3 regions of the Tumebacillus sp. BK434 genome follow, and region 1 is predicted to be linked to each of the others. Evidence: riboswitches for the same ligand, from Rfam matches in the RefSeq annotation. Region 1 holds a riboswitch; each other region holds the start of a gene.
The links. A riboswitch is a leader RNA that binds a small molecule or an ion and turns the genes downstream of it on or off. The one in region 1 is predicted to bind S-adenosylmethionine.
Positions count from the first base shown of each region.

Region 2: linked by a shared signal. The riboswitch ahead of EV586_RS13360 (aspartate kinase) and the one ahead of metH (methionine synthase) in region 1 are both predicted to bind S-adenosylmethionine.
Region 3: linked by a shared signal. The riboswitch ahead of EV586_RS03040 (trans-sulfuration enzyme family protein) and the one ahead of metH (methionine synthase) in region 1 are both predicted to bind S-adenosylmethionine.

Region 1 is NZ_SLXS01000004.1:216,167-220,876, forward strand. Features, by position in the region: gene metH (methionine synthase) at 1-2,375, opposite strand, end outside; SAM riboswitch class I at 2,469-2,567, opposite strand; gene yunB (sporulation protein YunB) at 2,679-3,458, shown strand; gene EV586_RS12400 (HD domain-containing protein) at 3,593-4,240, shown strand; gene EV586_RS12405 (NifU family protein) at 4,435-4,668, shown strand; gene trxA (thioredoxin) at 4,695-4,710, shown strand, end outside.
Region 2 is NZ_SLXS01000004.1:432,351-437,060, forward strand. Features, by position in the region: gene EV586_RS13355 (aspartate kinase) at 22-1,275, shown strand; SAM riboswitch class I at 1,347-1,463, shown strand; gene EV586_RS13360 (aspartate kinase) at 1,553-2,302, shown strand; gene metX (homoserine O-acetyltransferase MetX) at 2,299-3,288, shown strand; gene EV586_RS13370 (homoserine dehydrogenase) at 3,290-4,636, shown strand.
Region 3 is NZ_SLXS01000001.1:929,174-933,883, forward strand. Features, by position in the region: gene EV586_RS03035 (trans-sulfuration enzyme family protein) at 1-2, opposite strand, end outside; gene EV586_RS03040 (trans-sulfuration enzyme family protein) at 4-1,179, opposite strand; SAM riboswitch class I at 1,270-1,383, opposite strand; gene EV586_RS03045 (MFS transporter) at 1,530-2,816, shown strand; gene comA (phosphosulfolactate synthase) at 3,268-4,071, shown strand; gene EV586_RS03055 (DUF441 domain-containing protein) at 4,144-4,599, shown strand; gene EV586_RS03060 (adaptor protein MecA) at 4,645-4,710, opposite strand, start outside.

The DNA.
Region 1 (4,710 bases):
GGTACGTCGATGCCGGCCGCGCGCAAGTCTTGGGCGGTGATCACCATCTGCTGCGCCGACTTGACGAGCAGGCCGGAGAGACCGATCGCGTCAGGTCGCTCTTCGCGGGCCGCTTTGATCAGCTGCTCCGGCGGAACTTTGATCCCGAGATTGACCACTTCGAATCCATTGTTGGAGAGGATGATCTCGACGAGGTTCTTGCCGATGTCGTGCACGTCGCCTTTGACGGTGGCGAGCAGGATCTTGCCTTTGCGCGACCCTTCCTGTTTTTCCATAAACGGTTCGAGGTGGGCGACGGCCGCTTTCATCACTTCGGCGCTCTGCAGCACTTCGGCGACGATCAGCTCGTTTAAGTTGAACAGGCGGCCGACCTCTTCCATTCCGGTCATCAGCGGGCCGTTGATGATCTCCAGTGGCGGGTACTGGGCCAGCGCCGCATCAAGATCGGGGATCAGACCTTCTTTGCTGCCTTCCACCACATAGTTGGCGAGGCGCTCTTCCAAAGTCATGTTGGAGACGGCGACCGTGTTCGTCACTTTCTTCTCGCGGTAAAAGGCGGTGAACGCGGCCAGTTTTTCATCGTCGATGTGGAAGAGCAGGCTTTCTGCCAACTGACGCTCTTCCTCCGGGATCGACGCATAGCGCTCCAGCTTCTCGGAGTTGACGATGGCATAATCCAGTCCTGCCTTGGTGCAGTGGTACAGGAAGACGGCGTTCAAAACTTCGCGCCCCGCACCGGGCAGGCCGAAGGAGACGTTGGAGATGCCGAGGATGGTCTGGCACTCCGGCAACGCTTCTTTGATCAGGCGGATGCCCTCGATCGTCTCGGGAGCGGAGCCGATATACTGCTCATCTCCGGTGCCGCAAGGGAAGACCAGCGGATCGAAGATCAGGTCCTGCGGATGGAGGCCGTATTTGCCGACCAGCAGGTCGTAGGAACGCTTGGCGACTTCCAGTTTGCGCTCGCGAGTCACCGCCATGCCTTGCTCGTCGATGGTGCCGACGACGACGGCAGCGCCGTATTTTTTGATCAGGGGCACGACTTCTGCAAATTTCTGTTCGCCGTCTTCCAGGTTGATCGAGTTCAGAATCGCTTTGCCCTGCGAGTATTTCAGCGCGAGGTCAAACACGGTCGGGTCGGTCGAGTCGATCATCAGCGGTGTTTTGACTTTTTTGGTGACGAAGTTGAGGAAGGCGGTCATGTCCTGATGCTCGTCGCGGTCCGGGTCCTGCAGACAGACGTCGATCACCTGGGCGCCTTTTTTGACTTGGGCGCGGGCGACCTCCGACGCTTCTTCGTATTTGCCTTCGACGATCAGGTTGCGGAACTTGCGGGAACCGAGCACGTTGGTGCGCTCGCCGACGATCAGCGGGCGGTTGTCCGGCTCGATGAACACCGCTTCGATGCCGGAGACGGCCGGCGCATGGTGCTCTTTTTTCAGACGGGGCGCCACATCATGCAGCGCTTCATGGATCGCGCGGATGTGGTCGGGCGTGGTGCCGCAACAGCCGCCGGCGACGTTCAGCCAACCCTGCTCCGCGAAGCCGCGCAGCTTTTTCGCCAAGCCCTGCGGCGTTTCGTGGTAGTGGCCGTCCTCGTCGGGCAGCCCGGCGTTCGGGTAGCAGGAGACTCCGCACTGCGCCAGTTCGGACAAGGAGCGCAGATGGTCGCGCATGAACTCCGGGCCGGTCGCGCAGTTCAGGCCGATCGAGATCGGCTGTAGGTGCTCAAGCGACACGTAAAACGATTCGATGTTCTGCCCGGCTAAGGTCGTGCCCATCGGCTCGATCGTGCCGGAGATCATCACCGGAATCTCTTGCTGCAGGTCTTGGAAGGCTTGGCGGATGCCGATGCTCGCCGCTTTCACGTTCAAGGTGTCTTGGATCGTCTCCAGCAGCAGCACGTCAGCGCCGGCCTGTACGAGGGCGCGGGCCTGGACATAGTAGGTTTCGACCAGTTCGTCAAACGTCACCCCGCCGGTGACGGACAGCGACTTGGTGGTCGGTCCGATCGCGCCGGCGACGTAGCGCGGCCAGTCCGGCGTGGAGTAGCGATCGGCCGCAGCGCGGGCCAGACGCACGGCGGCGAAGTTGATCTCTTCCGTCTTGTGGGCGAGGTCATATTCGGCCAGCACGAGCGCGGTCGCGCCAAAGGTGTTGGTCTCGATGATGTCGGCGCCGGCTGCGAGGTACGCTTCGTGAATCTTCTGAATCACGTCCGGGCGGGTCAGCACGAGGTTCTCGTTGCATCCGTCCAGCTCTTCGCCGCCAAAGTCGGCAGGGGTGAGATTCTCTTGCTGCAGCATCGTCCCCATCGCTCCGTCGAGGATGAGAATTTTGCGGGTCAGTTGGGTCTGTATCGGCACACGGGTCATTGGAATTGACAGCCTCCTTGTGGTCTGCATACAAAAAACCCTCTTCTCGGGCGGTCCAAGAAGAGGGTGAGCGTTCACGTGAATACGGTTCCTCTCTTATCTGCCAAAGCGTATTGCTTTGCTGGAATTAGCACCTGTACACGGTTGCCGAGGCTTCGCAGGGCCAGTTCCCTCCGCCTCTCTGGATAAGAGTTCAAGTCATTCTGTTGTTGGACTGATACTATCACCTTTGAAACGTATGTGTCAATGGATTGTTTGATGTTCGTCCGCATAGAGATGAGAACAGGGAAAGGAGGAAGCTGGATGGCGATGAAGATACGCGGCGCGAAGAAGCCGGTCAATTGGCGCTTGATCTTCTTTGCCTTGCTCGTCCTGTTCGTGTTTGCCATCGCCCAGTCGGTGTATTATGTGGAGAGCAGTCTGCGCCCGACGTTTATCAAAGTGGCGGAGGAGAAGACGCGGCACATCGCGACCGAAGCGATCAACGGTTCGATTGCGGAGCGGATCTCGAGTGAGGCGGACTACAGCAAACTGATCGATCTGAAAACGAGTTCTGCCGGAAAGGTGACGGCCGGCTATTTTAACATGGTCGAAGCGGCCCGCATACAAAATGATGTGACGAAAAGCATCGAAGGCGTTTTACAAAGCCTGCAGGAGAAAAAGATGTACATCCCGCTCGGGCAGGCGGCCGGTTCATCCCTGTTGTCCCAGCTCGGCCCGGACATCCCGGTCGAGATCCAGCCGGTCGGGAACGTGATGTCTGACATCGGCTGGGAATCGCAGGAGCGGGGCATCAACCAGGTGATCCACACGCTGTACCTCGAGATCACGGTGCACACCTCGGTCATCGTGCCGTTCACGACCAAGCCGTCCGAAGTGAAGACGAAAGTGCCGATCGCCTACGTCTTCCTCGTCGGCGACGTGCCGCAGATGGTGTTTAACGCCAAAGGCGAGACGGTCGGACAGACGACATCGAGCAGCCAGATCCCGATGCCGTCGATCCAGTTGCCCAATCTCAATGACAACAAGGATGAAAAAAGCGACGCCGCTTCTGAATCGTCCGCTGCCGGAGCGGAGGAATAGCAGAGCCCGACCAGCGCTGCCAAACGAAAGACGCTGCGAGACATGTAAGGCGCGGAAGAAGATGGTAAGATAGTGGGAGAGGCAGGGACGGATCGTTTCGTGGCTGACCCTTTGAGAAGCAGGAGGACAGAGCAATGGATCAGGCTAACATCATCGCAGCAGCTGAGCAATTTGTGAAGGACGAACTGGGCGGGGACAGCTCGGGGCATGATTACTGGCACATCTACCGCGTGTGGCAGACGGCGAAGAAAATCGGGGTGGAAGAAGGCGCAGACCTGCTGGTCGTCGAGCTGGCGGCGTTGCTGCATGACATCGCCGACGAGAAGCTCGTCGCAAGCGAAGCGGAAGGACTGGCGAAAGTGCGCAGCTGGCTGGTGGAACAGGGCGTGGCAGAAGCCACGGTCGAGCACGTGATGGAGATCATCTCGACGATGTCGTTCAAAGGCGGCGGCAAGACCGGCATGCGCACGCTGGAAGGCGCCGTCGTGCAGGACGCCGACCGCCTCGATGCGATCGGCGCGGTCGGGATCGCCCGCGTGTTCGCCTATTCGGGAGCAAAAGGGCAGCTGTCGCACGACCCGCACCTTCCGCCGCGCACCGACATGACGGCCGAGGAGTATCGCAAAGGCAAGTCGACGGCGATCAACCATTTCTATGAAAAGCTGCTCAAGCTGAAAGACTTGATGAACACCGCGTACGGCAAGCAGATGGCGGAAGGGCGCCATGCTGTGATGGAAGCGTTTTTGGAACAATTTTACGCGGAGTGGGAAGGCAAAAAGTGAGCAAGGACGCGCACTCTGAATAGTGTAGGAGTGAGAGATGTAACAGAGGTCACAGATATACCTTCCCACCTCCCCTATACTAAGGGTAAAATAATAACAATGTGCAGCGCATCGCATGAGCGGAAAATCTTCCGCCTATACTAGATGCGTATGCACTCAACTCAATTTGGAAGAACGAATGGAGGCTACTCACAATGGAAGATCTTCGCGCACGCGTTCAAGAAGCACTTGACAAAATTCGCCCGGGCCTGCAAGCTGACGGCGGCGACGCAGAACTGGTAGAAGTAGACGGCGATACTGGCATCGCACAAATCCGCATGACCGGCGCTTGCGGCGGCTGCCCGATGTCCACGATGACCCTGAAAATGGGTATCGAGCGCACCATCCGCGCATCCGTTCCGGAAATTCGCGAAGTTGTAGCAGTTTAATTTTCTAACGTACGGAGGTACTAACCATGGCAACTGACGCAA
Region 2 (4,710 bases), 220 kb from region 1:
AAGAATGGGAGTGGAGAAACAGTGGCGTTGATCGTACAAAAATATGGCGGCTCTTCGGTCGCCAACCCGGAGCGCATCAAGCGCGTGGCGAGCCGGGTGGCGGAGACTGCACAAGCCGGCAACCGAGTGGTGGTCGTCGTTTCGGCGATGGGAGACACCACCGACGATCTGATTGGATTGGCCGCACAGCTGACCGGGAATCCGTCGGCTCGCGAGATGGATATGCTGCTCACCACCGGCGAGCAGATCTCGATCGCTCTTCTGGCGATGGCGGTGCAGACGCTCGGACTGCAAAGCGTCTCGCTGACCGGAGGCATGGCCGGCATCAGCACCGAAGCGGTGCACGGCAAGGCGCGCATCACCGGCATCGACCCGGCGCGGATTCACCGTGAACTGGAGGCGGGGCAGGTGGTGATCGTTGCCGGATTCCAAGGGATGAGCGAGCTTGGCAACATCACGACGCTTGGCCGCGGCGGATCGGATACGACGGCGGTGGCGCTGGCCGCTGCGATCGGCGCCGACCTCTGCGAGATCTACACCGACGTCGACGGCGTATACACGACCGATCCGCGCGTGGTGAAGGCGGCGAAGAAGCTCGACCGCATCTCCTATGACGAAATGCTTGAACTCGCCAACCTCGGCGCCGGGGTGCTGCATCCGCGGGCGGTGGAGTTTGCGAAACAATATCACGTGGCGCTGATGGTGCGCTCCAGCTTTAACAAAAACACCGGGACGCTGGTCGAGGAGGAAGCTCAGATGGAACAGGGAATGATCGTGCGTGGCATCGCCCACGATATGAACGTGGTCAAGGTGTCGCTCGTCGGCGTGAAGAGCCGCATCGGCAACTTGCATCAAATCTTCCGCGCGCTGGCGGAAGCGTCGGTCAACGTCGACATCATCGTCACGTCGGTGGCGCATGAAGGGGTGTCTGACATCTCCTTCACCATCGAGCACGGCGACTTGGACACGGCCGTTCCGGTGCTGGAGAGCCTGCTGCCTGAATTTGGCGGGGCCGGTTTGGAAATGGAAGAAGATCTGGCGAAAGTGTCGATCGTCGGTGCCGGCATGATCTCCAATCCGGGCGTTGCCGCGCAGATGTTTGGCGCGTTGGCGGAAGCGGGTATCGGGATCAAGATGGTCTCAACGTCGGAGATCAAAGTCTCTTGCGTCATCGACAGAGCGCACGCCCATGAAGCGGTGCAGGTGCTGCACTCGACGTTCGGTCTGGACAGCGCCGAGACGGCCATCGTGTCCGGCTTGAGCGGGAATGAGTAAAAGAGGAATTGACAGCCGTTTTTTGGCATAGTAAGATATAGAAAATCTTGTTTGACAACTCAATAGATCAACTCTTATCGAGAGCGGCGGAGGGACTGGCCCTGTGAAGCCCGGCAACCTCGTTTGTGTACCGACACAAGCGAAGAGGTGCTAAATCCAGCAGACTTTTAGAGTCTGACAGATAAGAGGTGCGGAGTCCGATAAATGGAACCCCCTCTTCAATTTGAAGCGGGGGTTTTTGTTTTGCCCCTGTGACAGGAAACGGAGTGAACACAGCGTGGCATTGATCGTACAGAAATTTGGTGGCACCTCGCTTGCCGGGCCGGAGCAGATCCGGCAGGCAGCCTGTCGCGTGCAGGAGACGGTGCGCAACGGCTATGAAGCGGTCGTTGTGGTCTCGGCGATGGGACATACGACAGATCAACTCCTCGGGCTGGCCGGGCAATTGACCGATCAGCCTTGTCGCCGCGAGCTCGACATGCTGCTGGTGACCGGGGAGCAGGTCTCGGCAGCCTTGCTCGCCTTGGCCTTGCAAGCGCTCGGCGTGCCCAGCGTGTCCCTGAACGGTGCGATGGCGGGGATTCGCACCGAAGACTTGCACGGGGAGGCGCAGATTCTGAGCATCGACCCGCTCCGCATCCGGGCGGAGCTGCAGGCCGGCCGGGTGGTGATCGTGACCGGATTTCAAGGCGTGAACCCGGCCGGCGACCCGACGACGCTCGGGCGCGGCGGTTCGGACACTTCTGCGGTGGCGCTGGCGGCCGCCTTGAAGGCGGAGCTGTGTGAGATCTGCACCGATGTGGATGGGGTCTACACCGCCGATCCTAACGTCGTGCCGACCGCCCGCATGATCGATCGCCTGAGCTATGAAGAGATGCTGGAGCTGGCGACCGGCGGCGCGGTGGTGCTCCATCCCCGGGCGGTGGAGACGGCGAAAGCGAATCGGGTGCCGGTCACGGTGCGCTCCTCGTTCCATGCCGGAGCGGGCACATGGATCGGTGAAACAAAGGAGGAAGCGGGACGATGAGCGTGCTGCAGATTGGCGCAGTGGAATTGGAAAGCGGGGCGGTGCTGCCCGATGTGGAGATCGCGTATGCGGCGTACGGTACGCTTAACGAACGCGGCGACAATGCGATTCTCGTCTGCCACGCCTTGACCGGAGATGCGCAGGCCGACCAGTGGTGGGCGCCGCTGATCGGACCGGGGAAGGTCTTGGACATCAATCGGTATTATGTGGTCTGTTCGAACGTGCTCGGCGGCTGTGCAGGCTCGACCGGGCCCAAGACGCGCCCGGCGTTCCCGACGGTGACCATCCGCGACATGGTCGCGGCGCAGAAGCGCTTGCTGGAGCAGCTCGGCGTGCGTTGCCTGCAGTTGGTGCTCGGCGGCTCGATGGGCGGGTTGCAGGCGATCGAATGGGCGGTCAGCGATCCGAAGTTCGTGCGCCGCTGTGCCCCGATCGCGGCGTCTGCAAAGCTCTCGGCGCTGGCGATCGCTTACAACCACGTCATGCGTGAAGCGATCCTGATCGGCGGCCCGGCCGGCTTTGCCCTGGCCCGCAAGATTGGCATGATCACCTACCGTTCCTTTGACCTGTTCGAAGCGCGCTTCGGGCGCGAGGTGAAACATCCGCAAGCGCCGCTTGGCGAGACGGTGTTTCAGATCGAAAGCTATCTCGAACACATGGGGCAAAAGCTGCTCGGGCGTTTTGATGCAAGCTCCTACCTTTGCCTGCTCCAAGCGATGAACCTGCACGACATCGGACGCGGGCGGGGCGGAGAGATCGAAGCGCTGAAGCGGATCGAAGCGGATGTGCTGTGGGTCGGGATCGACACCGACCACCTCTATCCGCCGCAGGAGCAGAGGTCTTGGGCGAGACGCCTGGCCAGACTGGGCAAAAACGTCACCTATCGCGAGCTGTACTCGGAGTACGGACACGACGCCTTTTTGGTGGAAGGCGAGCAGTTGAGCGCGCTGATCGAAGAATTCTTGGCGGAAACGGGAGGGAATTGACATGAAAAAACAGGTAAAAGTAGGTTTGCTGGGACTGGGCACGGTAGGCGGCGGGGTGTATAAGACTTTGCTGAAAAACAGAGTGACGATCCTCGAGCGCACCGGCTGTGCCGTGGAAGTGGTCAACGTCCTCGTCCGCGACCGTGAGAAGGAGCGCGGCTTTGTGATCGATGACAAGGTGCTGTGTTTGGAGCCGCAGGAGCTGCTCGGCGATGAGCAGATCGACATTTATATTGAAGTGATCGGCGGCATCCATCCCGCCAAAGAGATCATCGAAGCCGCCTTGACCAGTAAGCGCCATGTGATCACCGCCAACAAAGAGCTGATGGCCAAACACGGCGCACAGCTGCTGCGATTGGCTGAGCAAAACGGCGTCCATTTGCTGTTCGAAGCGAGCGTCGCCGGAGGCATTCCGGTCATTCATATGCTGCAAGGCTACCTGACTGCCAACCGCGTGCATGAGATCTCCGGCATCTTGAACGGCACGAGCAACTACATTCTGACCGAGATGACGAAGACGGGGCGCAGCTTCCCCGAGGTGCTGGCCGAAGCGCAGGCGCTCGGCTATGCGGAAGCCGACCCGACCTCCGACGTCGAAGGATATGACGCCGCCTACAAGTTGGCGATCCTGACCAACCTCGCCTACGACGCCTGTGTCGAGGTCGAGGCGATCGACCGCCAGGGCATTTCGGCGATCTCCGGTCACGACCTGCTGCTCGCCGAGCGGATGGGCTATGCGGTCAAGCTGATCGGCCATGTGCAAGAGCAGGACGGGGCGGTGCAATTGTCGGTCAAACCGCGCTTGCTGCCGTCCGCTCATCCGCTGGCCCGCGTAGGCGATGTGTTCAACGCTGTCACCTTGCGCGCCGATGTCGTCGGCGACCTGACCCTGATCGGCCGCGGGGCGGGCGAGCTTCCCACGGCGAGCGCGGTGATCGAAGACCTGACCGCCCTGCTCACCCAAGGAGACACCATCCGCCGCCCGAGCTGGAAGCGCCCGCTGGCCGCAGCCGCGAAACGCCCGGAGCAGACCGGCTGCTACTTTCTGTCCCTGACTTCCTGTCCCGAGCAGGCACAGGAGCTGGCTCTGGCTGTGCAGCGCGCGGTCGAGTCGGCGGGCGGTCTGGTCGCCGACTACCGCACGGCCGTTGCAGCCGATGGCCTGCACCATGCGTGGCTGTTAGGGGGAGTTACGGAAGAGCAAGTGCACCGTACGGTCGAATATAGCTCGCAAATCGTCGCTGAGCCGCTGTCGACGCTTCTTTTGAACGTTGAAGGGGAAATCAAGACAGGTGTAAAATGGGAGGCAGAAGCTTCGGGATACGAAACGAACGCCCGTTATGCGTAAAAGCCGGCCGAATCGCGCAATCTGAATAGGTGAGAGTTGACAACTGCGTAGGAACTTGTCGCATTTGACAGTTT
Region 3 (4,710 bases), on a different contig from region 1:
ATCTTACACCAAGCTCCCTTTCGCTTCGGCCCATTCCCGCTCGCACGCTGCAAACGCCTGGGCCAGATCTTCAATCAAGTCTTCGTAATGTTCGATCCCGACCGACAGTCGCAAGAGCGAGCTCGTCACGCCCAGTTCGTTGCGCACGTCTTCCGGCACATCGAAATGCGTCTGCCGCGCCGGATAGGTGATCAGAGACTCCACCCCGCCCAGCGATTCGGCGAACGCGATCAGGTTGAGATGGCGCAGGAGCGGTTCGACCAGCTCTTCACTCACCACTTCAAAGGAAAGCATCCCGCCGTATCCGTCAGCCTGCCCGATGTGCACGTCGCGACCGGCGTGGTTTTCCAATCCCGGGAAATACACCGTCTTCACCAGCGGATGCCCGGCCAGCCATTTGGCGAGCACCATCGCATTTTCCTGATGGCGATCCATCCGCAAGGCCAGCGTTTTCATCCCTCTCATCAACAGCCAGGCATCCTGCGGGCCCAAGGTCGCCCCGATCGAATTCTGCAAAAAGTAGATCCGTTCCGCCACTTCCTCCTCACGGGCCACAGCGAGTCCGGCCAGCACGTCGTTATGGCCGCCGAGATACTTGGTCGCGCTGTGCACGACGATGTCGGCGCCGAGCACGAGCGGCCGCTGCAGGTACGGCGTCATGAACGTATTGTCGACGATCGTCAGCAGCCCTTGTTCCCGGGCCCATCCGATGACGCCTTTCAAATCGGTGATCCGCATCGTCGGGTTGGTCGGCGTTTCGATAAAGATCGCCTTGGTGTTCGCTTGCACCTCCGCGGTCACCGCCTGCAGGTCGCGCGTATCGACAAACGTCGTCGTGATGCCTTGGCGCGGCAGGATCTGCTCCAACAGACGATAGGTGCCGCCGTACAGGTCATGTGAGACCAGCAGGTGGTCTCCTTGCCCGAACAGCCCGAGGACGACGGCGATTGCCGCCATGCCCGACCCGTACGCGAAGCCGCGCACGCCGCCTTCCAGCTTGGCGATCGCGTCTTCCAGCGTCTGGCGGGTCGGATTTTTCGTGCGAGTGTAGTCAAAGCCGGTGCTTTCCCCCAGCCGCGGGTGACGGTACGTGGTGGACAAATAGATGGGCGTGGAGATCGCGCCCGTTTTTTCTTCTCGGATGTTGCCAATCTGAGCCAAACAGGTATCGGGATGCACTTGTAAATTCCTCCTCAGTTTGAAAAACTGATGCAAAAAAGACCTCTCTCGGAATCGAGAAAGGCCTTTGGAATCTACAAAGAGCGCTTTCTCTCATCTCTCAGGCTGCAACGCGCAACCTGTTGGAATTGGCACCGTGCACATGAATCGTGTCGGTTGCCGTGGCATCATCGGGCCAGTCCCTCCGCCTACTCTTGATAAGAGAACTATATTTGCATGTTGTTGTTTGATTCCTAATTTAACGTCTCATCGGGAACGCTGTCAAGCATAATTTTGACAGACATACGCCCTTTTTCGCTACGGCAAACTACTCCTGATGCAACCTGCAAGCAGGAGAAAGGACTGACACCATGGCCGCAAAACAACCGAAATCGAAGATTCATCTGCTGCCTTTGTTCGCCTTGGCGACCGTACCGCTGATCATGGTGCTTGGCAATTCGATGCTGATTCCGATTCTGCCGCAGATGCAGGAAGAGATCGGCATTTCGAAGTTCCAGGCGTCTCTGGTCATCACGCTGTTCTCCGTTCCGGCAGGCATCATCATTCCGCTGGCAGGCTTTCTGTCCGACCACTTCAACCGCAAAGTCGTCATCGTCCCCTCCCTGCTGCTCTACGGCGCAGGCGGTGTGGTCGCCGGTGTGGCCGCGTGGCTGATGGACAGCCCGTACGGGGTGATCATGACCGGACGCGTGCTGCAAGGCTTGGGTGCGGCCGGTACAGCGCCGATCGCGATGGCGCTGGCCGGCGACATCTGGAGCGGCGCGTCCCGGTCCAAAGCGCTCGGCATCATCGAAGCCTCGAACGGCCTCGGCAAAGTGCTGTCGCCGATCCTCGGCTCGCTGATCGCGCTCCTGTTCTGGTACGCGGCATTTTTCGCTTTCCCGATCATCTGCATCGCTGCCGCTGCACTGGTCTACTTTTTCGTCAAAGAGCCGAAGAAATCCGGGCAGAAGCAGTCGCTCAAGCAATATGTAAGCGCGCTGAAGAAAACGTTTAAAGCGCAGGGCAAATGGCTGCTCACCGCCTATCTGGCCGGGTCGGTCGCCTTGTTTATCCTGTTTGGCGTGCTGTTTTACATTTCTCAGATCTTGGAGGAGAAATACAAAGTCGCCGACCTCATGCGCGGCCTGATCCTTTCGCTGCCGCTGTTGGCGATGTGCTCGACGTCGCTGATCACCGGCGCGAAGATCAAGAAAAATATGAAGCTGATGAAAGTGCTGATCGTGGCCGGTCTCGGGATGATCGGCGCACCGCTCGCCATCGCAGCGTTTTTCGCCAACAATCCGTACGTCTCGCTCGGGCTGCTCGTCGTCTCCGGCGTCGGCACCGGTCTCGTGCTGCCTTGTCTGAACACGCTGATCACTTCCGCCGTGCAAAAAGAAGAGCGCGGAGCGGTCACCTCGCTGTACGGCAGCGTGCGCTTTCTCGGCGTCGCCGCCGGGCCGCCGATTTTTGGCGCCTTGATGAGCACGCCGAAGCTGATGTTTCTGATCATGGCCGGGCTGGCTGCCTTCTGCGGCGTGCTCGCCTACTTTCTGATCCAGCCCGGCAAAGGCGGTGGCGGCACCAATCCTGAACGGTATCAAAAGATCGAACATGAACGCAAACTCCTGACTCGCATGAAAGCACGGGCGTAACCACACGCCAGTTTCTTATTTTTGTGCTATTATTAAAATGTTACAAATTAAAATCAGGAGGTGCTTTCATGAAGAAAGTTGTTGGTATTGTTTTGCTTGTTGCACTTACTTTCGGTTTTGGTGGTTCCGCTAATTCCGTCGATGATGACGGTTGCTACTGGCAAGGCGATTACCGTGTATGCCTCTAGCCGATGTGCAGAGACCGCTTCTGCGGTCTCTTTTTTTTGCCTCCCGCTGCTCTTGCGCGCTTTGCCCTCTTTCTTCTCGCCGCTCATGATAGGCACAGACCCAATGTTAGGACAACGAAAATGCGACATCGGAAAAACCTTGAGATATCAAGGTTTGTACACTTCTCACCTTCCGAAATTCTTTTTCATACGCTACAGGAGCCTACTCCCCGAAGGATAACCACGATTTATAAGGCTCGGGAAAGAGAAAGGAGTCGGAAGGTATGCAACGTTCATCGTCCGAACGGGCTTGGGATGATATCTTGCGTGATCCGCTGCCTGGTCGACTCGCCAAACCGCGAACGACCAACGGGCTCACCATGTTGATCGATACGGGGCTCGGCTTGAAGGAAACCGATGATCTGGTGGAGCTGGCAGGTCCCTACATCGATTTTGTCAAGTTGGGATTTGGCACTTCCAAACTGTATCCGGCGCATGTACTGCGCGAGAAGATCACCTTGCTGCAAGCCAATCAGATCGAGATCTACCCGGGCGGCACCTTCCTGGAAGCGGCCATCTTGCAAAACAGATGGCACCAGTTTCTGGATCGCTGTCTGACGCTCGGCTTCCGCACGGTCGAAGTGTCGGACGGGACGATTCCCTTGTCCTGGCAACAGCGGGAGGAGATCATCCGCTATGCCAGCGCGCAAGGCCTGAAAGTGATCACCGAAGTCGGCAAAAAGGAAGATGGAGTGCACCTTCCCGTGGACACACAGCTGGCGATGATCGACGCCGATCTCGCCGCCGGCGCGTTTAAAGTGATCCTCGAAGGGCGGGAATCGGGCAAAGCGGTCGGCATGTTCGCTGAGGACGGTTCGATCCGCCAAGATGATTTTGACGAGCTGACTGCGAACGTGCAGAACCTCGACCAGCTGATCTGGGAAGCGCCCCTGAAGTCGCAGCAGGAAGAGCTGATTTGCAAATTCGGACCGAATGTCAATTTCGGAAATATCAATCCGCGCGACACGATCGCTCTGGAAGCGCTGCGCTGCGGTCTGCGCAGCGACACCTTGCGCTTCACGCTGTAGGCGGCAGGTCTACCTTGTCCGCCCTGTCCATATACATGTGTAAGAAGTCTGCACACGTGAGGGGCGGTAGGCGTGGTCGGAGAAATCATCCTGGTCGTATTGATTATCATTGGCATCGTCGGCAGGGCCAGCATTTTGGCCACCGCCGCCAGCTTTTTGCTCATTTTGAAACTGCTAAGCCTGCAGCGGTTTTTCCCGACGCTCGAACGAAGAGGGCTCGAACTGGGCCTGCTGTTTCTGATGATCTCTGTGCTGGTGCCGCTGGTCAACGGCAAAGTGGCGACCAAAGACCTGTTGAGCGCGTTTGTATCGGTCGGCGGAGTCTGCGCGATCATCGGCGGGATCCTCGCCACCTATCTGAACGGCCAGGGCCTGTATATGCTGAAGATGGATCCGGAGTTGATGATGGGGCTCGTGATCGGAACGGTGCTTGGCATCGTGTTCCTGAAAGGCATTCCGGTCGGCCCGCTGATGGCGGCGGCGATCGCTGCGATCCTGATGAAGCTGTATCAGTATATTTTTCGCTAAAAAGACTCCCGGCCGCGGTGGCCGGGAGTCTTTTGATGTATGTGTCTAGCGCAGCGGGAAATGCCGGGTGATCGTTTGCACGGCGTTGCCGTCCATGACCCGCTTGCCATA